2 regions of the Variovorax sp. P1_H2 genome follow, and region 2 is predicted to be linked to the other one. Evidence: predicted binding sites of a transcription regulator. Region 2 holds the regulator's gene; the other holds the start of a gene.
The links. The regulator FliA, encoded in region 2, starts transcription of late flagellar genes. The targets are predictions, from matches to a motif close to CTAAAGTTTNNNNNNNNNNNGCCGNTA.

Region 1: the regulator FliA is predicted to act here: its motif matches at 5,436-5,462, upstream of AC1D2E_RS19160 (flagellin N-terminal helical domain-containing protein).

What each region holds. Positions count from the first base shown of each region.
Region 1 covers NZ_JBFUCJ010000055.1:15,341-27,241, forward strand. Annotated here, with positions in the region: gene fliK (flagellar hook-length control protein FliK) at 1-859, opposite strand, end outside; gene AC1D2E_RS19140 (flagellar protein FliT) at 876-1,208, opposite strand; gene fliS (flagellar export chaperone FliS) at 1,238-1,660, opposite strand; gene fliD (flagellar filament capping protein FliD) at 1,683-3,131, opposite strand; gene AC1D2E_RS19155 (flagellar protein FlaG) at 3,174-3,521, opposite strand; gene AC1D2E_RS19160 (flagellin N-terminal helical domain-containing protein) at 3,674-5,338, opposite strand; gene fliE (flagellar hook-basal body complex protein FliE) at 5,741-6,058, opposite strand; gene fliF (flagellar basal-body MS-ring/collar protein FliF) at 6,340-8,079, shown strand; gene fliG (flagellar motor switch protein FliG) at 8,069-9,067, shown strand; gene fliH (flagellar assembly protein FliH) at 9,054-9,848, shown strand; gene fliI (flagellar protein export ATPase FliI) at 10,000-11,430, shown strand; gene fliJ (flagellar export protein FliJ) at 11,448-11,901, shown strand, end outside.
Region 2 covers NZ_JBFUCJ010000056.1:29,436-40,660, forward strand. Annotated here, with positions in the region: gene AC1D2E_RS19420 (acyclic terpene utilization AtuA family protein) at 1-1,437, shown strand, start outside; gene AC1D2E_RS19425 (LysR family transcriptional regulator) at 1,577-2,461, opposite strand; gene AC1D2E_RS19430 (tripartite tricarboxylate transporter substrate binding protein) at 2,603-3,580, shown strand; gene AC1D2E_RS19435 (M20 aminoacylase family protein) at 3,595-4,770, shown strand; gene AC1D2E_RS19440 (ferritin-like domain-containing protein) at 4,865-5,332, shown strand; gene AC1D2E_RS19445 (hypothetical protein) at 5,419-5,775, shown strand; gene AC1D2E_RS19450 (GlxA family transcriptional regulator) at 5,793-6,746, opposite strand; gene AC1D2E_RS19455 (SLAC1 anion channel family protein) at 6,871-7,848, shown strand; gene AC1D2E_RS19460 (RNA polymerase sigma factor FliA) at 7,938-8,672, opposite strand; gene AC1D2E_RS19465 (MinD/ParA family ATP-binding protein) at 8,715-9,596, opposite strand; partial or broken gene flhF (flagellar biosynthesis protein FlhF) at 9,607-11,225, opposite strand, start outside.

The sequences.
Region 1 (11,901 bases), on a different contig from region 2:
CGACGGCCACGGGATGCGCAGGGCGGACTTCCTCGGCTTTGTCGGAGGCCCCGTCCGCCTCGCTCCCCGTCACCGGGCGCGCGGCCTCGCCGCGTCCGTAGGTGGCTTGCAGCCTGGCGGCATCCGCCGGTGCCGCGGCAGCGGCGGTGCCGATGGACGGCGCCCCATCCGTCCGTGCGGCAGGAGGCGCCACCGGAGAAGCGGCCGCCGCCGGCGACGCGGATTCGCCTCGCCCGGTCGCGGCGGCGGGCACTTCAGTCGCCGGCGCCCCTGCGGCGAGGGCGGGCGCAAGCGGCGACGACGTGGTCGCAGCGCCCGGCGCCGCCGCCGCAGGCGCAAGCGCTTCGACGGCGCGCTGCGCGGCCAGCGGCGTGGCCCACTGCGCCTGCGGCTCCTGCATCAGTTGCGCCAGCGGCCGGCTGCCGGATGCGAATTCGACCAGATGGGACTCGTAAAACAGGCCGCTGTGATCGACGGTCTGCGCCAGCGCGCGCGCAAGCTCGGGCACCGAAGGTGCCTGCCGCGACGGCCAGGCGGGCGCAACGCCGCGCACCGGTCCGGGATCGGATTCGAGATCGGCCAGCACCGCGCTGATGACGCGCGCCGCCACCGACAGTTCGGCCTCCCGCTCCAGAGGCTGCTGCGGCGCCGCTGCGGCCGGCAGGCTCGTCGGCCCTCCGGGCAGCACGCGGTCGAGGGCGGCCTTCGACGGCAGGCGGACGTCGTTCTCGACCTTCAGCACTTGCGCCACCGCACCAGGCGAGCCGATCTCGGCTTCGGCCTTGATCGCGAGCACGTCCAGCCGCGGCGAAGCCTTGACGGCAAGCAGCGCATCGATCAGTCCGGTGAGTCCACTCATGGGCAGCTCCTGGGCTTCAGTGCGGCGGCCCGTAGGCCTTGCCCAGGCTGCGCTGCTGTTGCAGGTGGCCCATGTGGGCGATCAACCGCTCGATCTGCGGCTTGACCAGCCCGCAGACCTCGTCCTGGTCGGCGCGGATCCGCTCGATCAGGCGCAGCGCTTCCTCGAACTGGCTCGCATCCAGTGCCTCCAGCGGCACCAGCACCTTGAGCCGCTCGACGATCGCCGCGCATTGCTCCTCCAGCGCGGGAAGGCGGCCCCACTCCTTGGAGCGGGCCAGTTCCGCCATGCGTGCGACGCCCGAGGCCAGTTGCCCGTAGCAATGCACGACTTCACTCCTGGTCGCCATGGTGTCCCCTGTGTTGGTCGGCGGCCGCGTCAAGCGCGCCCCGGGCCGGCGTCGATCCCGCGCCAGGCCGATGCAATGTCTTCGAGAAGGCCATCGGCTTCGTCGAGCGCCCGCGTGTCGTTGCGCAGGTTGGCATGGAGAAGCCTCTGGATGATGTAGCCGTAGAGCGCCGACAGGTTGGCCACCAGGGCCTCGCCTTCGGGGCCCGCGGCCTTGGCGTCGAGTGCGGCCTTGAGGCCGTTGTCGACGATGTCGATCGCCTTGGAGATGGCGTTTCCCTTGGGCCCGATGTCGCCGTTCGACATGTGGTGGCGGGCCATGCCGATGGTCGATTTGGCGCCATCGAACAGCATGCAGATGAGCTGGTGCGGCGAGGCGCTCATGGCGCCGATCTCCACGCCGACGCGGGCATAGGCGCCGGCGCCGGTCCTGGCAGTGTGCGGGGTGTACATCGGCATCTTTCGGTGGGTTGCGTCAGTTGCTGCTGGCATTCATCGCGTCGAACTGCTGCGTAAGGTAGGTCATGGTGCTCTTCATGCTGTTGATCAGCACGTCGAGCTGGTTGAACTGCTTGCGGTAGCGGTCCACGGTGTCGTTGACCCGGGTTTGCATCGCGTTGTACTGATCGTCGAGCTCCTTGATCGTCGAAGTCACGCCGTCGGTGGCCACCTTGAGGGAGCCGCCGGTCTTGGTGAGATCGTCGACGAGGGCATCCAGCTGCTTGCCGTAGCCCGCCGTGCTTCCGGTCGCGCTCGCGAAGAGCTTCGAGACCCCTTCCAGGTTGGTGTCGAGCGCCTTGTCCAGCTTGGTCGTGTCCACCGCCAGCGTGCCGTCCTTCTGGAACCCGACACCGATCTCGGTCAGCACCTTGAAGTCGTTGGCGCCGCCGGCCTGCGGCGTCGTGAGCGCCTGGCGGATCCGGGTCTGCAGGTTGCGCAAGGTCGAGTCGCCCATCAGCGCGGCACCGGTCTTGGTGTCGGCGTCGTAGGCGGTCAGGCTGCTCGCGGTGCTCTGGAGGCTGTTGTAGGCCTTGACGAAATCATTGATGGCGGTCTTCACCGAGGCCGTGTTGGCCTTCATCGAGAGACCGGTCGTGCCGGTTTGAACCAGCGTCAGCGTCGTGCCCTGGATCGCTTCCTTGACCGTGTTGCTCGCACTGGTGATCGCAATGCCGTTGACGCTGAGCTTGGCGTTCTGCGCCGCGATGGTCTGCTGCAGGTTCTGCGTGCCGGCCGGATCGTTGTTCAGCAGGCTCTGCAGCGCAGGGTCGCCATCGACCGAGATCCGCATGCTCGAGGTCTCGCCGGTTTGCGTCGAGACCAGCACCAGGCGATTCGGCGTGCCGCTGCCGTCGTTGACGATGCTGGCCGTGACGCCGGCATCGGCCGCGTTGATCGCATCGCGGATGCCACCCAGCGTGTTGTTGGTGGGATCGATGGTGATCGACTTCGCGGCGCGCGACGCATCGGGAGCAAAAGCCGCGCCGCTGTACTTGCCGGTGGCCGCGTCCAGCGTCCCCCCGCTGATGGTGCCGAAGTCGATCGTGATCTTGCCGTTGCCGATCGCGGTGGTGGTGCTGGCCTGCCCCGCCGTGATCGCCGACTGCGCCTGGGCCAGCTGCGACACGGTGATGCTGTAGTTGCCGGCGGCGCTGGCATCGGTCGACGAGGCGGCCAGGATGCCGCTCACCGTGGGCGTTCCCGTGACGGTCTGGAACAGCGCCGGGTCGCCCAACTTCTTGGCGGCGGTCTGCAGGACACCCAGCGCGCTTTGCAGCGTTCCGTAGGCGGACAGCTTGCTGGTATAGCTCTTCGCCTTGGCATCCAGGGCCACCAGGGGCTGGCTTTCCGCCGTCTGGAGCTGGGTCAGGAGCGTCGCCAGATCGAGGTTGGAACCGACGCCCAGGCTGCTGATCGTTGCCATCTTGTTGCTTTCTTGAATTGCGTAGGGAAAGAGGTGGGTGCTTCAGGCCTGATGGCTCACCAGCAGCCCGGGCACCTTGCCCATGACCTTCGCGATGCGGACCACTTCCTCGGTCGGAATCTGGCGGATCACCTCGCCATTGGTCTGGTCGACCACCTTCACGATGACCTTGTCGGTGTCCTTGTCGATCTCGAACTGCAGGCTGATCGAACGGCTCTCGAGCGAGGCGTTGACTTCGCGCACCGCCGTCTCGATCTGCGCAGGCGTCGCCTGCTCCACCGCGCCCGCGGCCGTCTCGGCCGCCGCGGCCGTGGTACCCGCGACGGGACCGGCGAGCAGTTGCGTCCATGGCGTTTCTTTCGCGGGAATGGCTGGCAGCGGGTTCGACATGATTTCAATCTTGGTTGCGGGGTTCGCTGTGCTCTGCGGCCTCGCCATGAGGCATGGCCGCAGAGGACAACGCAGGCGGCGGGGCCTGCGGTGGCCAGGCCCTCCCTTGCAGGAGGGGCCCGGCATTCCTTTCCTTTTCTGTTCTCTTCTGATTAACGCAGGAGGGACAGCACGCCTTGCGTGGTCTGGTTGGCCTGGGCCAGCACCGAGGTGCCGGCTTGCTGCAGGATCTGGGCGCGCGTCATGTTCGACACTTCCACCGCGTAGTCCGCGTCTTCGATGCGCGAGCGCGACGAGGACAGGTTGGTGACGGTGGTGCCGAGGTTGGCGATCGTCGAGTCGAAACGGTTCTGCACCGCACCCAGCGAACTGCGCAGCTTGTCGACCTTCGACAGGGCGGCGTCGATGGCGGCGAGCGGATCGACCGTCTTCGTCGAGTTGCTGACGGCTTGCGTCGTGACCTTGCCCGGATTGGCGGAGTCCGCATAGACCACGCTGCCGGCCGAATCGGTGACCACGCCGTTGGCGTTCAGGTTGACGTTCTCGGCTGCGACAGTGGTCAGGCCGGCGACGCCCATGAAGGCACCCGTCACCGCACCGCCGGCGGCTGCCACCGCGTAGGCCACCGTGGCGCCTGCGCCGTCGATGTCGATCGAACCGGCACCGGCGTTGATCAGGGCCGAGACCTGGCCCGCCGTTGCACCTTCGTTGGCCACCGTGAAGGTGTTCGCGCCTGCGGCCGCGCCCGTCGCGTTGGCCGTGTACTTGGCGCCGGTGCTGGCGATCGTGATCGAGTCGCCCGCGGTCGTCATGCCGTTGGTCGAATCGAGCAGGTTGGTCAGCGTGGCCGCCACCGTGGCGCCGCTGCCGGTCTTGGTCAGGTTGTTCGAGGCATCGAGGTACAGCGTGGAACCATCGGCCGCATCGGTCAGGTTGCCGTTGCTGTCGATCTTGACGTCCGTCGAGTAGCTGCCGAGCTTGACCGTCGCGGTCACGCTGGTACCGGCGGCCGGCGTCAGCGAAGTCAGGGTGTTCGCCTGGGTGCGTGCGGCTTCAGCGGCCGTGTAGCTCTTGGTCGACGCGTTGTAGGTGTAGGTCGCCGCGCCGGTGATGCTCACGGTGCCAGTGTCCTGCATCTTCGCCAGCACGTCGTCCGCCATGGCGCCGTTGGCCGCCGCGGTCAGGGTGCGCGAGTAGGCAGTGACGCCGTTCGTCGTCGCGCCAGCCGCGAAACCCGCCACCAGCAGGTCGCTTGCACCGGCCTGCTTGTTCTTCGAACCGGTGCCATCGACGTTGAAGCCATCGAGACCCAGGGTCTTCGCGCTGATTTCCTGCAGGTCGATGTCGATCGTCTCGCCGTCATTGGCACCGACCTGGACGGTCAGCTTGCCGGCGTCGGCCGAGAGGACCTTCACGCCGTTGAACTGGGTCTGTTCCGAGACGCGGTTGATTTCGTCGAGGCGCTGGGTGATTTCAGCCTGGATCGAGGACAGGTCGCTGTCCGAGTTCGTGCCGTTGGCGGCTTGCACCGACAGTTCGCGAACGCGCTGCAGGTTGTTGTTGACTTCGGTCAGAGCGCCTTCGGTCGTCTGAGCGATCGAGATGCCGTCGTTGGCGTTGCGGGTCGCTTGCGTCAGGCCCTTGATGTTGGCCGTGAAACGGTTCGCGATGGCCTGGCCGGCGGCGTCGTCCTTGGCGCTGTTGATGCGCATACCGGAAGACAGGCGCTCGATCGCGGTGTTCAGCGACGATTGCGACTTGTTGAGGTTGTTCTGCGTGAGCAGCGAGAGACTGTTGGTATTGATGACTTGCGCCATGCTCGACTCCTGTTTGACAAAGGTTGTGGACTTCCGGCCTCTGGCCGTAACGCTGGACCTGCTCTCGCCGTGAGACTCAGGCCACCGTTGGATCAGTTATCGGCACACCCCTTGAAACCTTTAGGGTGGCATTGAAAAACCCCCAGGTTGGCTCACTTCGTGTAGCCGCCCACCCCCTTTCAGGGGGCGCAGCCAGCGGCCCGGCAAAGCCGGTTCCGCGGCTGCCCACGAAGGGGCGCGCTGCGCGCAGCCGCTGACGAGCCACGTCCTTCCCTCGGCCGGCGCAGCCAGGCCCGTTGGTGAAACACCGCGGAACCGGCTTCGCCGGGCCGCTGGTGTTGCCCCCGGCAGGGGGTGGGCGCCCGGACACGAAGTGCCGGGCAACCTGGGGGCGAGCCACAGTCAAGCCGGCAGGCTCATGACCTCTTGATATGCGGAGACCAGCCGGTTGCGTACCTGCAGCCCGGTCTGGAACGCCACGTTGGCCTTCTGCAGGTCGACCATGACGTCGTTCAGCGCGATGCCCGGCTTGCCGAGCTCGAAGGACTCGGCCTGGCCGTAGGCCTTGGTCTGCGCGCCGCTGATGTTGTCCAGCGAGCGCTTGAGCTCGGCGGCGAAGCCACCGGTCTCGGTGGGTGCGGCGGCGGCGGGCGAGAAGCCGGCCTGCACGGCGGTGGCCCGCATCTGTTGCAGGACGGATTCGATGGCGGTGATCGACATTGGCTTTCCTCTGTTTACTTTGGTGTTGCTATAGAAGCGCCCAGGCGCTCCGTCGTCCTTTCAGCGTAGCAAGGGAAGACCCCGATACAAGCCGCCAACAGACGGCAAAAGCCCCCGCTGTTCGGTCTATCGAATTTGTTACGGCTGCTCACAATCAACCGCGAAACGACAAGCCCGCTGACGACTTCAACGGCCTACGGCATGACCTCTGAACAACAACCTCACTCCCTCCGCATGACGACGCACCTGCCCGGCGCACCGGCCATGGCGAGGATCCGCGCATGAGTTCGACGGCACCGGCGATCGCTGCGCCCGCGGCGTCCTCGCTCCCCCCGCTGCTCGAGCGCCTGCGGGCCCAGCCGAAGCTGCCGATCGTCATCGGCGCCGCGGCGCTGGTGACCGCCGTGGCCGCGTTCACGCTGATGAACCGCGGGCCCGACTACAAGGTGCTCTACACCAACGTCTCGGACCGCGACGGCGGCGCGATCATCGCCTCGCTGCAGCAGATGAACGTGCCCTACAAGTTCGCCGAAGGCGGCGGCGCGATCCTGATCGCCGGCGACAAGGTGCCCGAGGTGCGGCTCAAGCTCGCCGCCCAGGGCCTGCCGAAAGCCGGCGGCGTCGGCTTCGAACTGATGGACAACCAGAAGTTCGGCACCAGCCAGTTCGCCGAGCAGGTCAACTACCAGCGCGCGCTCGAGGGCGAGTTGGCGCGCTCGATCGAATCGGTCGGCACGATCGAGTCGGCGCGGGTGCACCTCGCGCTGCCGAAGCCCTCGCTGTTCGTGCGCGAGCAGAAGAAGCCCTCGGCCTCGGTGGTGCTGACCCTGCAGCGCGGCCGCAGCATCGACGAAGGCCAGGTCAGCGCCATCGTCCACATGATCTCCAGCAGCGTGCCGGAGCTCGACCCGAAGGCGGTCACGGTGGTCGACCAGCGCGGCAACCTGCTGTCGGCGGCCAACAGCGGCGCCCGCGGCCTGGACGTGAGCCAGCTCAAGTACGCGCAGGAAATCGAGCAGGGCTACATCCGCCGCATCGAGGCGATCCTGCAGCCGATCGTCGGCGCCAACAACGTGCGCGCCCAGGTCGCGGCCGACATCGACTTCTCGGTGATGGAACACACCGACGAGAAGTACAAGCCCAACCAGGAGCCCGGCAAGGCCGCGATGCGCAGCCAGCAGTCGAGCGAATCGCTCCAGCAGGGCGGCACGCCGCCCGGCGGCGTGCCCGGCGCCCTGTCGAACCAGCCGCCCGGCACCCCGAGCGCGCCGATCGCGACCGCGCCACGGCCCGGCACGCCCGGTGCCCCGGCCGCTCCCGGCGCCGCGAACGGCGCCACGGTGGCGAGCAGCACGCAGTCGAGCGGACCCAGCAACTCGCGCAAGGACGTGACGACCAACTACGAGCTCGATCGCTCGATCCGCCACGTACAGCAGGGTGCCGGCGGCATCAAGCGGCTGTCGGTGGCGGTGGTCGTGAACTACAAGGATGCGACCGACAGCACCGGCAAGAGCAGCCCGCGGGCCCTGACGCCGGTCGAGATCGAGCAGATCCGCAACCTGGCGCGCGAGGCGATGGGCTTCAGCCAGGAACGCGGCGATTCGCTCAACGTGGTGAACAGCGCCTTCGCCGACGACAACAAGGAGCCGAGCGCGGCCGTGGTCCCGTTCTGGCGCGATCACGACAAGCTCGAACTCGGCAAGACCTTCGGCCAGTACCTGCTGCTCGCCTTCCTCGCGCTCTTCGCCTGGTTCGCGGTGCTGCGGCCTCTGCTGCGCAAGCACCTGGCGCCGCCGCCGGCCCCGGCACCGACCGCGGCCGAACCGGGCGCCTCCGGCGATGCCGCCGGCGACGCGCCGCAACAGCCGGATGAACCGGCGATCTCGGCCGAAGAAGCCCTGCGCCAGCGCGAGGCCCTGCGCCAGAAGGCCGACCTGGACTACGCCCATCAACTCGCCGAACAGGATCCCAAGCTGGTCGCCACGCTGATCCAGCACTGGATGAACAAACATGATCAGTGAAGCAGGTACCCGCAAGAGCGCCATCCTGTTGATGGCCCTCGGTGAAGACCGCGCCGCCGCGGCGCTGGCCCACCTCGCCACCAGCGAAGTGCAGACCCTCGGCCTCGCGATGGCGAAGCTCGTCTCGGTCTCGAAGGACGAGCTGAACGCGGTGCTGTCCGAGTTCCGCCACGAGACCGAGCAGCTCTCGGCGCTGCACCTGGGCTCGAGCAGCTACATCCGGGCGGTGCTCAAGAAGGCGCTCGGCGACGATCGCGCCAGCAACCTGCTGGAGGACATCCTGCAGGCCGACGAGCCGCACAGCGGCATCGAGCGCCTGAACCAGCTCGAGGCCAGCGAAGTGGCCGAGCTGATCCGCGACGAGCATCCGCAGATCCTGGCGACCGTGCTGATCCACCTGGATCGCATGAAGGCCTCGGAGGTGCTCGAGAAGCTGCCGACCCGCCTGCGCCACGACGTCATCATGCGCGTGGCCACCTTCGGCGGCGTGCAGCCCTCGGCGCTCATGGAGCTGACCGATGTGCTGACCGAGATGCTCTCGGGCCAGGGCCTGAAGCGCAGCCGCCTGGGCGGCGTGCGCACCGCGGCGGAAATCGTCAACCTGATGAACAGCGCGCAGGAAGAAGAAGCCATCGCCCACGTGCGCGAACACGACGAGGGGCTGGCGCAGCGGATCATCGACGAGATGTTCGTGTTCGAGAACCTGCTGAGCCTGGAGGACCGCAGCATCCAGCGCCTGCTCAAGGACATCGAATCCGACTCGCTCATCACCGCGCTCAAGGGCGCGCCGCAGGAGCTGCGCGACAAGTTCCTGGCCAACATGTCGCAGCGCGCCGCCGAGACGCTGCGCGAGGACATCGAGTTGCGCGGTCCGGTGCGCGTCTCGCAGGTCGAGGCCGAACAGAAGGCGATCCTGCAGGTCGCACGCCGCCTCGCCGAAGCCGGCGAGATCGTGATTGCTGCGCCAGGCACCGATGACTACGTCTAAGTACCCCGCGCCTTCGCCCTTCGGCGCCCGGGCGCGCGCGGCCACGGCCTATGCGCCGCCGCGCGCCGCCGCCGCCTCGAAGCCCGACAAGCCGGTGCTGTCCGCCTGGCAGCGCTGGGAGATGGACACGCTGGACGAGCCCGCGCGGCGCGCCCCGGCCCCCAGCGGCCACGGGACGTCCGTCCCGCCGGTCGAAGCCCCGCCCTCGGTGGCACTGCTGCATGCCGCCGAACTGGTGAGCCTGCGCCGCGAGGCCCGCAGCGCCGGCGAGGCCGAAGGCAGGCGCGAGGGCCATGCCAAAGGCCATGCCGAAGGCTATGCGCAGGGCCGCACCGAAGGACTGGCCGCCGGCCTGGCCGCCGCCAGCGCGCATGCCGAGCAACTGCGCGCGCTGGCCGCCAGCCTGCCCGAGGCGCTGCGCCGCGCCGACAGCGAACTGGCCGACGCGGTGCTGACCCTGGCACTCGACGTGGCGCGCCAGGTGGTCCATCGCACCTTGCGTGCCGAGCCTGAATGGGTGCTGCCGCTGGTGCAGGATCTGCTGCAGGCCGAGCCGGCGCTGCAGGGCGAGCCGCGCCTGCTGCTGCATCCGGACGACGTCGCGCTGGTGAAGAACAGCCTCGGCAACGAACTGCAGGCCGCCGGCTGGCAGGTGCGCCCCGACGAAACAATGAGCCGCGGCAGCTGCCGCGTGCAGTCGGCCACCGGCGAGATGGATGCGAGCCTCGAGACGCGCTGGAAAAGCGTCACCGCGGCCTTGCGCCGCGACATCGACGCCTGAAATGACACACCCCCCGAAGCGCCTGCGGCGCCTCCCCCTCAAGGGGGGCGATACCAGCGGCCCGGCAAAGCCGGTTCCGCGGTATCTCTGGCACTTGGCTGCGCCAGTTTCATGGGTCGTGGGTCGCGCACCGCGCGATGGAGCAACTAGGATGTCCCCCCTTCTGCAAGACGATGCCCCCGCGGCCGCCAATCCCCACCTGAAATCCTGGCTGGCCACGCTCGCGCAAGCCCGCAGCGATGTCGGCCAGTGCGCGATGACCGCCCATTCGGGCCGCCTGACCCGCGCCGTCGGCCTGGTGCTGGAAGCCGTCGGCCTGCAGCTGCCGGTCGGCAGCGACTGCCTGATCGAGCTGCCACCCGGCCATCCGCAGCGCCACGCCGAGGCCGAGGTGGTCGGATTCGCCGGCGACAAGCTGTTCCTGATGCCGCAGACCGAAGTGGCCGGGTTGGTGCCCGGCGCGCGGGTCTTCCCGCGTACCGGCGCCCCCGGCTCGGGCCTGGTCGGCGACGCCCACACCAAGCGGCTACCGGTGGGCATCGGCATGCTCGGCCGGGTGGTCGATGCCGTGGGCCGGCCGCTCGACGGCCTCGGCCCGCTGGACGTCAGCCGCAAGGTGCCGCTGTCGTCGCCGCCGATCAATCCGCTCACGCGGGCGCCGATCGACTCGGTGCTGGACGTCGGCGTGCGCGCCATCAACGCCATGCTCACGGTCGGCCGCGGCCAGCGCATGGGCCTGTTCGCCGGCTCGGGCGTCGGCAAGAGCGTGCTGCTCGGGATGATGGCGCGCTACACCAGCGCCGAAGTGATCGTGGTCGGCCTGATCGGCGAGCGCGGCCGCGAGGTCAAGGACTTCATCGAGAACACGCTCGGCGAGGAAGGCCTGGCGCGCGCCGTCGTGGTGGCCGCGCCGGCCGACAACTCGCCGCTGCTGCGGCTGCAGGGCGCGGCCTATGCCACCTGCCTGGCCGAGCACTTTCGCGACCTCGGCAAGGACGTGCTGCTGATCATGGACTCGCTGACCCGCTACGCGATGGCCCAGCGCGAAATCGCGCTCGCGGTCGGCGAGCCGCCGGCCACCAAGGGCTACCCGCCCTCGGTGTTCGCGAAGCTGCCGGCCCTGGTGGAGCGGGCCGGCAACGGCGCCCGCGATGCCGAAGGCCGCGGCGGCTCGATCACGGCCTTCTACACGGTGCTGTCGGAAGGCGACGACCAGCAGGACCCGATCGCCGACTCGGCGCGCGCCATCCTCGACGGCCACGTGGTTCTGTCGCGCACCCTGGCCGAGGCCGGGCACTACCCGGCGATCGACATCGAGGCCTCGATCAGCCGGGCGATGACCGCCCTGATCCCGTCGCCGCAGTTCGACACGGTGCGCCGCTTCAAGCAGATGCTGTCGCGCTACCAGCGCAACCGCGACCTGATCAGCGTCGGCGCCTACGCGCCCGGCCACGACCTGCAGCTGGACCAGGCGATCGCGATGTATCCGCGCATCGAGGCCTTCCTGCAGCAACCGATGGACGAGCGCACCGACTACCCGGCGTCGATCGCACGCATGAGCAAGCTGTTCGAACCCGCCTGAAGAAGGAAGCAAGACCGATGGCCAGCAAACTCCCGCTCGACACCCTGACCGACCTGGCGCGCACCCGGACCGACGATGCCGCCCGGCGCCTCGGCGCCCTGCAAAGCGCGCAGCTGGGTGCCAACCAGAAGCTCGACCTGCTGCTGCAGTACCGCCAGGACTACTACGACCAGCTGCACCTGCTGATGAACAAGGGCCTGTCGACCGCGCAGTGGCGCAACTTCCAGGCCTTCCTGGGCACGCTCGACGGCGCCATCGAACAGCAGCGCGCGATCGTGGCCCAGGCCGCCAGCCGGCTGGACCACGGCCGCACCGACTGGCAGCAGCACAAGCGCCGGCTCAACTCCTTCGACACCCTGGCCGAGCGCGTGCGCCGCCAGGAAATGCTGGCGCAGGCCAAGCGCGAGCAGCGCGACAGCGACGAACGCTCGGCCCGGAAGTTCTTCGACCGCGCCGCCCATCCGACTCCCT
Region 2 (11,225 bases):
GCGCAGATGCCGCAGCTGCGCGAGGCCGGCACGCGCGACATGTTCACGGACGAGGCGCTGCCCGAGAAGGTGCTGAGCGCCAACGCCTACCTGGGGGCGCTGCCGATCGCGGCCGCGCTGGCGGCCGGCGCCGAGGTGGTGATCACCGGACGCTGCGTCGACAGCGCGGTCACGCTCGGCCCGCTGATGCACGAATTCGGCTGGACGCCCGACGACCACGACCTGCTGGCCTCGGGCAGCCTCGCGGGCCACATCATCGAATGCGGCTGCCAGGCCACCGGCGGCCTGCACACCGACTGGGAAGACATCCCCGACTGGGCCCACATGGGCTACCCGATCGTCGAGTGCCATGCCGACGGCAGCTTCGTCGTCACCAAGCCCGAGGGCACCGGCGGCAAGGTGATCCGCGCCAACGTGGCCGAGCAGTTGCTCTACGAGATCGGCGACCCGGGCGCCTACCTGCTGCCCGACGTGAGCTGCGATTTTCGTGCGGTGGCGATCGAACAGGCGGGCCCCGACCGCGTGCGCGTGGGCCCGGCGCGCGGTCGGGCGCCCTCGCCGAGCTACAAGGTCTCGGCGACGCAGCTCGACGGCTTCCGCTGCGCCGGCAGCATGGTCTTCATCGGCATCGATGCGGAGAAGAAGGCGGTGCGCACGGCCAAGGCGATCATCGAGCGCACCGGCGAGATCCTGCCGCAGATGGGCCTGCCTCCCTTCACCTCGACCTCCTTCGAGGTGATCGGCGCCGAGTGGCTCTACGGCCCGCATTCGCGCACGCGCCAGGTGCGCGAGGTCACGATGCGGGTGGTCGCCAACCATCCGCAGAAGGCAGCGCTGACGATGTTCGCACGCGAGATCGCGCCCTCGGGCACCTCCTGGGCGCCGGGCACCACCAGTCCCGGCGGCGGACGGCCTGCGGTCTCGCCGCTGATCAAGCCCTTCGCGTTCACGCTGGCCAAGGCCCAGGTCCCGGTGGCCTTCGTGCTCGACGGCGAGCGGCATGCGGTCGCCATCCCCTCAGGTGCCGACGGCGGGCCGGCCGCGCCGATGGCCGAGCCTGCGGCCTTCACCGGGGACCACGGCGAGCAGGTCGAGGTCCGGCTGATCGACCTGGCCTGGGCCCGCAGCGGCGACAAGGCAAACATGTCCAACATCGGCCTGGTCGCGCGCCGGCCCGAATGGCTGCCGCTGCTGTGGGACCGGGTCACGCCCGAGTTCGTGCGCGGCTACTTCGCGCACCTGGTGCACGGCAAGGTCGAGCGCTTCCACCTGCCCGGCATCGCGGCCATGAACCTGCTGCTGCACGACGCCCTCGACGGCGGCGGGCCGTCGTCGATGCGCATGGACCCGCTGGGCAAGGGCATGGCGCAGATGCTGCTGGATGCGACGGTGCGGGTGCCGCGCAGCGTGGCGGAGTCAGCGGGGCGACACGGCTGAGCGCGCCTGTCTCAGGCCGCGGTGCCGGCCTCCGGCCCACCGCCCTCCAGTTCCGTGTACTCCGGGTCGAAGGCATGCACCCGTGCGCTGGGCGGTAGACCGAGAAACTGGGCCAGGCCGCGACATGGACCTGCTCGTGCTAATCGTGCAGCAGCGACTCCATCAACTGGCGCACGATCGCCAGCCCCGGTGCCTCCGTGCGCCGGCGCAGCGTGACCAGCCCGAAACGCGCGGTGCGCTCCATCGGCGGCTTCATCCTGAGCTCGACCAGGTCGGGTGCCGCGGCGCGGATCGCCAGCAGCACCGCATCGGTATGCCGCGCCACCTCGATCAGGCTCGAGACCTCCTCGCACTGCAGCGTCACGCACTGTGACGGATGGGCCTCCGGCCCGTAGGCCTCGATCAGGCCGCGGGCCACCTCGTCGCTCAGCGGCGTCGAGGCGATCGGGTAGCGCTGCACATCTTCGAAGCGCACGCCGTTGCGCTTGCGCGCCAGCGGATGGCCGCGCCGGCACATGAAGACGCCGCGCATCTCGCGCAGCATGCTCACTTCGAGGTCGACACCGGGCGCCAGCGAACGCGCATCGAGCACCAGCGCATCGAGCGTCCGGGCGCGCAGGGCCTGCGTCAGCAGCTCGGTCCCGCCGCGCGCCACGACCACCCGCACCTTCGGATGGTGGGTCGCCATGTGCATCAGCAGCGGCGTCATCAGCATCGCGCCCGGCCCCGAGCCCATGCCGATGCGGATGGCGCCGCCCTGCCCCTGGCGCATCTGCCCGCCGCTGTCGCGCAGCTCGCCGGCCTCGAACACCAATTGCCTCGCACGCACCACCACGTCGCGCCCGAACGGCGTGAGCTCGCTGCGGCGGCCGATGCGGTCGAACAGCGGCATGCCGAGCTCGTCCTCGAGCGCGCGGATGCTGCGGCTGAAGGCCGGCTGGGTGATGCACATCGCCTGCGCGGACTTGCTGAACGAGCCGCTCTCGGCCAACGCGATCAGGTGCCGGAGTTGCACCAGCGTCATGGGACGGCCCTCGAAGATCCATGCATTGAAGTAATCATCTGGCGGACAACAATGCATTGGATGTTCTCATGCGCCACTCCTACGATGCAAGCGCGTCCCCCATTTCGAGGGACGGCCCCACAGCCCATCGTCAGGAACCCCATGAAGCGCTTCTTCCAACGTTCGATCGCCGGCCTGTTGCTGCTGGCCGCAGGCGCCGCCTTCGCCCAGTCCTACCCGAGCAAGCCGGTCAACCTGATGGTGCCGTACCCCGCGGGCGGCCCTTCGGATGCCGCCGCGCGCATCTTCACCGTGCCGCTGGGCAAGGAACTGGGGCAACAGGTGATCGTCGAGAACCTCGGCGGCGTCGCCGGCGCGCTGGCCGCGCAAAAGGTGCTGGCGGCGCCCGCCGACGGCTACTACCTGTTCCAGGGCTCGCCCAACGAAGTCATCCTTGCGCCGCTGGCCAACGCCGCCGTGAAGCTCAAGGCCGAGGACTTCCGCCTGGTGCATCCGGTGACCGATGCGGTGATGGTGGTGGTCGCGCGCAAGGAACTCCCCGCCAACAACATCGACGAGTTGATCGCGCTGGCGCGCAAGTCGGGCGACAAGCCGCTGACCTACGGCAGCGTGGGCATCGGCTCGCTCTACCACCTGATCCTCGAGGACGTGCAGCGCCGCACCGGCATCCAGCTGATCCACGCACCCTACAAGGGCAACGCACCGCTGTTGCAGGACATCGGCGGCGGCCAGGTCGATTTCGCGGTGCTGGTGTACAGCGCCGGCATGGGCGCGATGGCCGACCAGGGTCGGCTGAAGGTGATCGGCCAGCTCGGCGCCCAGCGCTCGGAGCTGCTGAAGAACGTGCCCACCGTGAGCGAGGGCAGGGAGCTGAAGGATTTCTCGTTCCAGATCTGGAGCGGCTTCATGGTGCCGAAGAACACGCCGGAAGACGTGGTGCAGCGCTTGCACAAGGCGATCGGCGCCACCTTGAAGGACCCCGGCGTGCGCTCGCAGCTGGCGGCCCAGACGCAGTTGGCGGCGCCGCCGATGTCGCTGGCCGAAGCGGCGAAGTTCTACGAGAACGAGACCGCGCGCTACCGTGCGATCGCCAAGTCGATCAACCTGCAACCGCAATAGGCAACAGGAATCCCATGAGCGCACTCCTCGATCAACTGCACAGCCAGGCGGAAGAATTCATCGGCCTGCGACGCGACATCCACCACCACCCCGAACTCGCCTTCGACGAGCACCGCACCGCGGCCCTGGTGGCCGAGAAGCTGCAGGCCTGGGGCTACGAGGTCGAGCGCGGACTCGGCGGCACCGGCGTGGTGGGCCGGCTGGTGCGCGGCAGCGGCCGGCGCCGGCTGGGCCTGCGCGCCGACATGGACGCGTTGCCGATCGACGAGGCCACCGGCCTCGGCTACGCCAGCTGCAACGCCGGCGTGATGCATGCGTGCGGCCACGACGGCCACACCGCGATGCTGCTGGCCGCCGCCCGGCATCTGGCCGAGCGGGGCCGCTTCTCGGGCACGCTGAACCTGATCTTCCAGCCGGCCGAGGAAGGCGGCGGCGGGGCGCTGCGGATGATGAACGACGGGCTGTTCGACAAGTACCCGTGCGATGCGATCTTCGCGATGCACAACATGCCGGGCATGCCGCAAGGGCGCCTGGTGCTGCGCGAAGGCCCTGCGATGGCCTCCTCCGACTACGCCACGGTCACCCTCACCGGGGTCGGCGGCCACGGCGCCATGCCGCACCGCGCGGCCGACCCGGTCGTCGCGGCGGCCAGCATCGTGATGGCGCTGCAGACCGTGGTGTCGCGCAACGTCGACCCACTGCAGATGGCCGTGGTCACGGTCGGCGCGATACACGCCGGCAAGGCCAACAACGTGATCCCTCAGCAGGCGACGCTGGAGATCAGTATCCGCGCGCTCGACCGCGAGGTGCGCGCCACGCTCGAGCGGCGCGTGAAGGCGCTGATCGCCGCCCAGGCCGAGAGCTTCGGTGTCACGGCGCGGATCGACTGGCGGCCGGGCTATGCGGTGCTGGTCAACACGCCCGAGGAGACCGCCTTCGCACGCGAGGTGGCGCTCGAACTGCTCGGCGCCGACAAGGTCACGCTGCAGGGGCCGGCCCTGCCGGGCAGCGAGGACTTCGCCTTCATGCTCGAGAAGCTGCCGGGCAGCTACCTGTTCATCGGCAACGGCGACGGCGACAGTGCCGGCGCCTGCATGGTGCACAACCCGGGCTACGACTTCAACGACGACAACGTGGCGATCGGGTCGGCATACTGGGCGCTGCTGGCGGAGCGCTTCCTGGCGGCCTGAAGAAAAGCGAACCGCGCCCAGTCCCGGGGCGCTCCCCTCGCAGCAGTGCGGCGCGCGGCGCATAATACGCGCCCCTCCATCCGGAAGCGCTGACATGGAACAGTTCGATCAGGCGAAGGTCGTCTCCGTGCTCAACCGGCTACTTGAAGCCGAGCTGGCCGGCGTGGTGCGCTACACGCACTACTCCTTCTTGGTGTTTGGTTTCGGCCGCATTCCCATCGTCTCGTGGCTGCGCGAACAGGCCGACGAATCGCTGCTGCACGCGCAGCAGATCGGCGAGTGGATCACCACGCTCGGCGACTACCCCTCGCTCGCGATCGGGCCACTGCTCGATTCGCACCAGCACGACATCGCCGCCATGCTGCGCGAATCGCTCGACACCGAGGCGCGTGCGCTGGCCCTGTACCGCGAGTTGCTGTCGCATGTGGGAGGCCGCTCGGTGGCGCTGGAGGAGTTCGCGCGGCAGATGATCCACGCCGAGGAGTTGCACGCCGCGGACGTCGACAAGATGCTGCGCAAGCCAGGCAACGTGGCGGCGTTCTCGCCGAAGCCGGTGCCCTGAGCCTTCTGCCGCTCACGGTCGGCAGCATGAATGTTGCACTGGCCCCGCGTCGGAGCCGAAGCAGGCGCGACAAACGAATATCAACCGTGCCGAACAGCAATATGAACTCGCCGAGACCGCCGACCCCGCACGAGTTCGCCGTACTGCGCGTGCTTCGTTCGGATGCTGAACGCCTGCCGCGCACAGCCGCGAGGATGGCTGCGACCTATCTCCCCACCCTTCAGGTACCCGACTCCTGGCGGCCCGTGCTGGCACGAGCGCTCGACGAGCGAGCCGGCAACGCGACATGTCCGCCGCTGGACGAGTTGCATGCCGAGTACGGCAGACTCGGTGCCTGGCTGCCCGCGTCATATCACGGCGATGCCATGGACGCGCGATTCTGGCTAGTGGGTCTGGACGAGCGCGCGGCCGAATACCTGCCCCGACCATCAATCAAACCCTGATCGACGCACCGGCATCGTCATCTCGCGAAACGCCTTCGATATTCCACAAGGCTCACACCCAGTCGACGACCAAACGCCCGCCGAAAGCCGTCCACATTCGCATAGCCCACCGCATCGGCCAGTCGTTTGGCCGGCAAGTCCGACTCCTCGGCCAAGCGACGAGCTGCGTCGATCCTCGCATTCTCGACAAACTCCGCGGGCGTCGTCCCGGTCTCGCTGCGGAAGATCCGCGCGAAGCTCCTTTCGCTCATGCCTGCGCGTGACGCCAGGACGGGCACGGACAGATCGTCCTTCAGATTCGCAAGCACGTAGTCCTGCACCTCGCGCACACCGGAACGCTCGGACGTCTGCGCCGCCAGGTGGGCACTGAACTGGCTCTGCCCGCCGGGGCGCTTGAGGAACATCACCAGCTCGCGCGCCACGCGCAGCGCGAGTTCGCGGCCGTGATCCTCTTCCACCATCGCGAGTGCGAGATCCATGCCGGCGGTCACCCCGGCGGAGGTGAAGAGCTTGCCGTCCTTCACATGGATGGCGTCCGCTTCGACGCACGTACGGGGGTATGCCGCCGCGAGGCGGGCAGCGGAATTCCAGTGCGTCGCCACCCGCTTGCCGTCGAGCAGCCCGGTGGCCGCCAGCACGAAGGCGCCGGTGCATACCGAGCCATAGCGTCGCACGGCGCGAGACTGGCGCCGCAGCCAGTCCTGCAACTGGACGTCGCTCGCCATGTCCTCGATGTTGGGGCTGCCCGCGACGAGCAAGGTGTCGATGGACCCGCGATGGGTCGCCACGGTCGCGTCGACGGCCAGGCGCAACCCGCTGCTGCTCTTGAGCATGCCTTCCTCGGCGCCGATCACCTGCACCTGATAGGCACGGGGCTTGCCGAGCTGGCGCGATGCCTCGGCGAATACGTCGGCAGGTCCTGCGACATCAAGCAGTTGGACACGGGGAAATGCGAGTATGGCGATGCGCATGGCTGACAAAGCCCAATGATTGGCAGAAAACGCCGTACGTTGGCAAGGGCGATGACGGAAGTTTGGCAGAAACTAGCAGTCCCTGCAAAAGCTGCCAAAGGAACCTGCTGTGCAAAGCCCGTCCATGAACCCGTCCCTCCCGTTGTATCCGCACTGCGAATCTTCCGTACGCAACCTGCCTGTCAGCCTGTTTGGATCGGTCATGGGCCTCTCTGGGCTGGCCCTTGCCTGGCGGCTTGCGCACAGCAGCCTGGGTGCGCCGGCCTTTGTCGGCGAGGCCATCGGAGCGTTCGCTCTGGGCGTCTTCCTGCTTGTCTCTTTGGGCTATCTGGCCAAGCTCGCAAAGCATCCGGAGGCCGTGCATGCGGAGTTTCATCACCCCGTGGCCGGCAACTTCTTCGGCACCATCGTGATCTCGGTTCTCTTGCTGTCCGCCGTCGTCGGGCCGTATCACGCGCCCGCCGCGCGCGCCATCTGGACCGTGGGAGTGCTGGCGACTTTCGCGCTGAGCTTCGTCGTTGTCTCCCGCCTGCTCAAAGGTCAGGTGGAGGCGTCGCACGCCGTGCCGGCCTGGCTGATTCCGGGCGTGGCCACGCTCGACATCGCCGTCACCGGCGGACACATGCCCATGGCCTGGGCTGCGGAACTCAATCTGATTGCCGGCGCAGTCGGCGCCGTGCTGGCGCTCGTGCTCTGCGTGATGATCGTCAGCCGGCTTGTGCATCGTGACCCGCTTGCGCCCGCAATGACGCCGTCATTGATGATTCTGGTGGCGCCCTTCGCAGTGGGCTTCCTCGCGTACAGCAGTATCGTTGGCGGCATCGACCGCTTCGCCGCGCTGCTCTTCTACTTCGGGCTGTTCATGTTCGCCGTGGTCGCGCCGAAAGTGTTCCGCCCGAGCGTCAAGTTTTCTCCGGCTTGGTGGACGATCGGCTTTCCGATGGCGGCGCTGGCCAACGCAGCGCTGAAGTATGCGCAATTCCGGGCGAGCGGGCCGCTCTGGGTCCTCGCCGCAGTGCTGCTGGGCGCGCTGAGCTTGGCGTTGGCGGTTCTGACGGTACGGACGGTGCGGATCGCGCTCAACGGAACGCTGTTCACATGAGCCGGGGTTGCCTTCCCACGCCATCGGCTGCTGGTTTTTCGCATGCAGATGGTGGTGGGTGAACGGCCGGGCCCCGGGCGGCCGTCGGCCTACAGAAGATCCTTCAGCCGCGCCCGCAGCCGGCTGATCGCCTGGCTGTGCAGCTGGCAGACCCGGCTCTGGCTGACTTCGAGGATGGCGCCGATCTCGCGCAGGTTCAGCTCTTCCTCGTAGTACAGGTTCAGCAGCAGCTGGTCGCGCTCGGGCAAGGCCGAGATGGCGTCGATCAGCTGGTGGCGAAAGCCGCTCTCGAGCAACTGCTCGAGCGGATCGTCGCTGGAAGCCTGGCCCTTGCGGGCCTGCTGCGCGTGCAGGTCGAGGAACGGATTCTCCGATTCGCCCTTCGCGAAGTCCTCGACATAGACCAGCTGGCAGCCATGGATCTCCTGCAGCAGCGACTGGTAGGCCTCCAGGTCCATCTTCAGTTCCTTCGCGATCTCCCCTTCGGTCGGAGATCGGCCGAGCCGGTGCTCGAGCGCGTGGATCGCCTTCTCGACCGCGCGCGCCGACTGGCGCAGTCCGCGCGAGCCCCAGTCGCTGGCACGCAGCTCGTCGAGCATGGCGCCGCGGATGCGCTGGCTGACGAAGGTCTCGAACTGCGCGCCCTTGTTGTCCTGGTAGCGGCTCGACGCATCGAGCAGGCCCAGCATGCCGGCCTGGATCAGGTCGTCGAGCTCGACGCTCGCCGGCAGCTTGGCGATCATCTGCAGCGCGATGCGTCGCACCAGCGGCTGGTGCTGCTCCAGCAGGTGAGACTTCTCAATGGTGCCCTGTGCGGTGTACACGTGCGGTCCTTTGTTGCTTGACGGTTGATCGGTTCGTTTCTCTCAGGCGACGGCCGTGCTCGGCACCGGCGTCGCCCGAAGGGACGGCAGGTCGATGCGCGGACCGCCCGGCGGCGCCGCGACGGATCGCGGGCCGCGCCCGCGCGGAACGGCCGTGCGCCAGGGCCAGCCGGCCATGTCGACCGCGATGCGGCGGAAATCCACCGCCGCCGGGCTGGCCGGGAAGGCCTCCACCACGGTCTGCCGCAGACGCCGCGCGTCCGCCAGATGTGGATCGGAGCGCACCCAGCCGGCCGCCTCGAGCGACACCGCGAGGTAGCGGCTGCCGGTGCTGGCGAGGTTGTGGGTGATCCGTTGCGCCTCCTCGGCGCCGGCCACGCCGTCGACCAGGAAGCGCAGCTGCTTCAGTCCGTGCGCGTAGTGCAGTCTCTTGATGCCCGCATAGGCCGCGGTGATCGACGCCGCGTTCGGCTGCAGCACCAGCAGCAACTCGTCCGCCAGCCGGGCCAGCGGCGACAGCCGGCCCTCGTTGTCGGTCTGGGCGTCGATCAGCACCACGCCGCCGGGACACAGCACCCTCGGATCGATCTCGGCATGCCGATCGCCGAGCGGTGCCGGCAGCACGCCGACGCCGCAGTCGGCGCGGGCGATCGCGCCGTCGCGGGTCAAGCGCCGATCGGCGACATCGGCCAGGTCGCCGAGCGGGTCGATGGCCCAGGCGGCGCAGATCGCCGCCGCCGTGCCGCCGTGTTCATCGAGGACCAGCACGTCCTTGCCCTGATGGACCAGGGCCGCGCCCAGGTTCATGGTGGCGTCCGAGGCGCCACCGCCGGGCCCCATGCCCGCGACGGCGATGACGCGCGTGGGCGTATGCGCCAGCAGGCGCCGCAATCCGTCCGCCTGATCTGCAACCAGCTTGCTCATGCGTCGCTCCTCAACCCTGTTGCGCCAGCGCCCTGGGCTGCCGGGTCGGCGCGGTGGACTCGGTGCCGAGCGCTTCGAGCAGCACGAAGAGCTTGCCGACACCCACGAACAGCGCGTTGCCGGTCAGCGGCCTGCTGGAACGCACCGGCCGCCCGGTGAGCTGGTTCAGCAGCATTCGCGTTCGATCGGCCCACTCGCCCTTCGCCTGCAGCAGCCGCCACACGGTGGTGCTCACCTGGCCGGCGATGAGCAGCCGCTTCATCATGTCGGGGTCGCCCAGCTCGCCGATGCCGCCGATCAGTTGCACGCCCTGGCGCAGCAGTCGAAAACAGGGGTCGGCCTCGGCCGCCCAGCCCTGCCATTGCGCGAGTTGCTGCGCGCTCACCGCGTGGCCGAGGTTCGACAGCAGGTAGCTCTGGGCCAGGATCTTCTGGCCGCGCGCATCGAGCACACGCGTGACCACGCAGCGCAGCCGGGGCAGCGCACGCGGGTCGATGGCGGCCGAGGGACTGATCCTCAGCAGCACCTCGGCCTGCGCCTCGCACTGCAGCGCGGGCTTGCCGCGGAACGTCACGGCACGCGCCTCGCCGAACGCCAGCCCGAGCCGGGCCAGCTTGCCCGAGGCCTCGGTCACAGGGTCGATCACCGCGGTCGAGCCGGATGCCCGCGCCAGCCAGCGCTGGCTCTGGGCCTGCCATTCCACCATCGACTCCAGGCTCGGCAGCCGAGGCAGCACGTGCACCAGCGTGCGGCCGAGCGACTGCTGCCGCAGCCACTGGACCTGGCGCAGACCCGGCCTGCGCCGGGCCTCCATGCCACCCCGGACGGCCGCCGTCGACAGCCACTGGTTGGGTGCGGCGAGCGGCAGGCCGCTGCGGTCGGACAACAGCAGGCTGCCCTGGCATTCGTAGGCATCGCCGCCTTCGTTCGAGCGCAGGCCGAGCTGTCCCGAAAGGGCCAGCACATGGGCATCGCAGCCGGCGGCAATCTCGCTGCGCGCCTGCGCCATCAGGTCCTCCAGCACCGCCTTCTGGCCGACGGCCTCGTCGCCCGCGTTGCGCCAGAGGCGGCGCGCGCCCTCGAATCCGATCTGCGCCCCGGCCAGTGCGCCGGCCGCGGTCGCAAGCTCCTGGGCGTCATGCGCCATGGCGCGGATCAGGTTCTGGTATTGCAAGCGCAGCCGGTCGGTCTCGGCCTGCGCCTGAACGACCTGGGCGGAGGGTGCGGCGCCCGCGGGCTCGTCGTGCATGTCGGCCTCGGCCGGCACGAACAGCGGGTTGTGGCGGCGCGGCTGGAACACGCTGTCGACCAGTTGCGAACGATCGGCCAGCATCAGGTTCTCGGGCACCTTCTGGCCGCTCGAGACGTAGTGCACCGGCAGCCGGTGGCGGATCACGGTGTCGATCAGCGCGCCCGGATGCGTGGCCTCGTCGACCTTGGTGAAGATGCAGCCCGCCAGGTCGTTGCCGCCGCCGCCGTGGCGATAGGCGTGCACCACCTCGTTGAGCGTGTCGCCATGGCTGGTCGCGTTGAGCAGCAGCAGCCGCTTGACCGGCCGGTGGCTGTTGCACAGCATCACGATCTGGTCCGACACCGAGCGGTCGCGCTGGCTCATGCCGACCGTGTCGA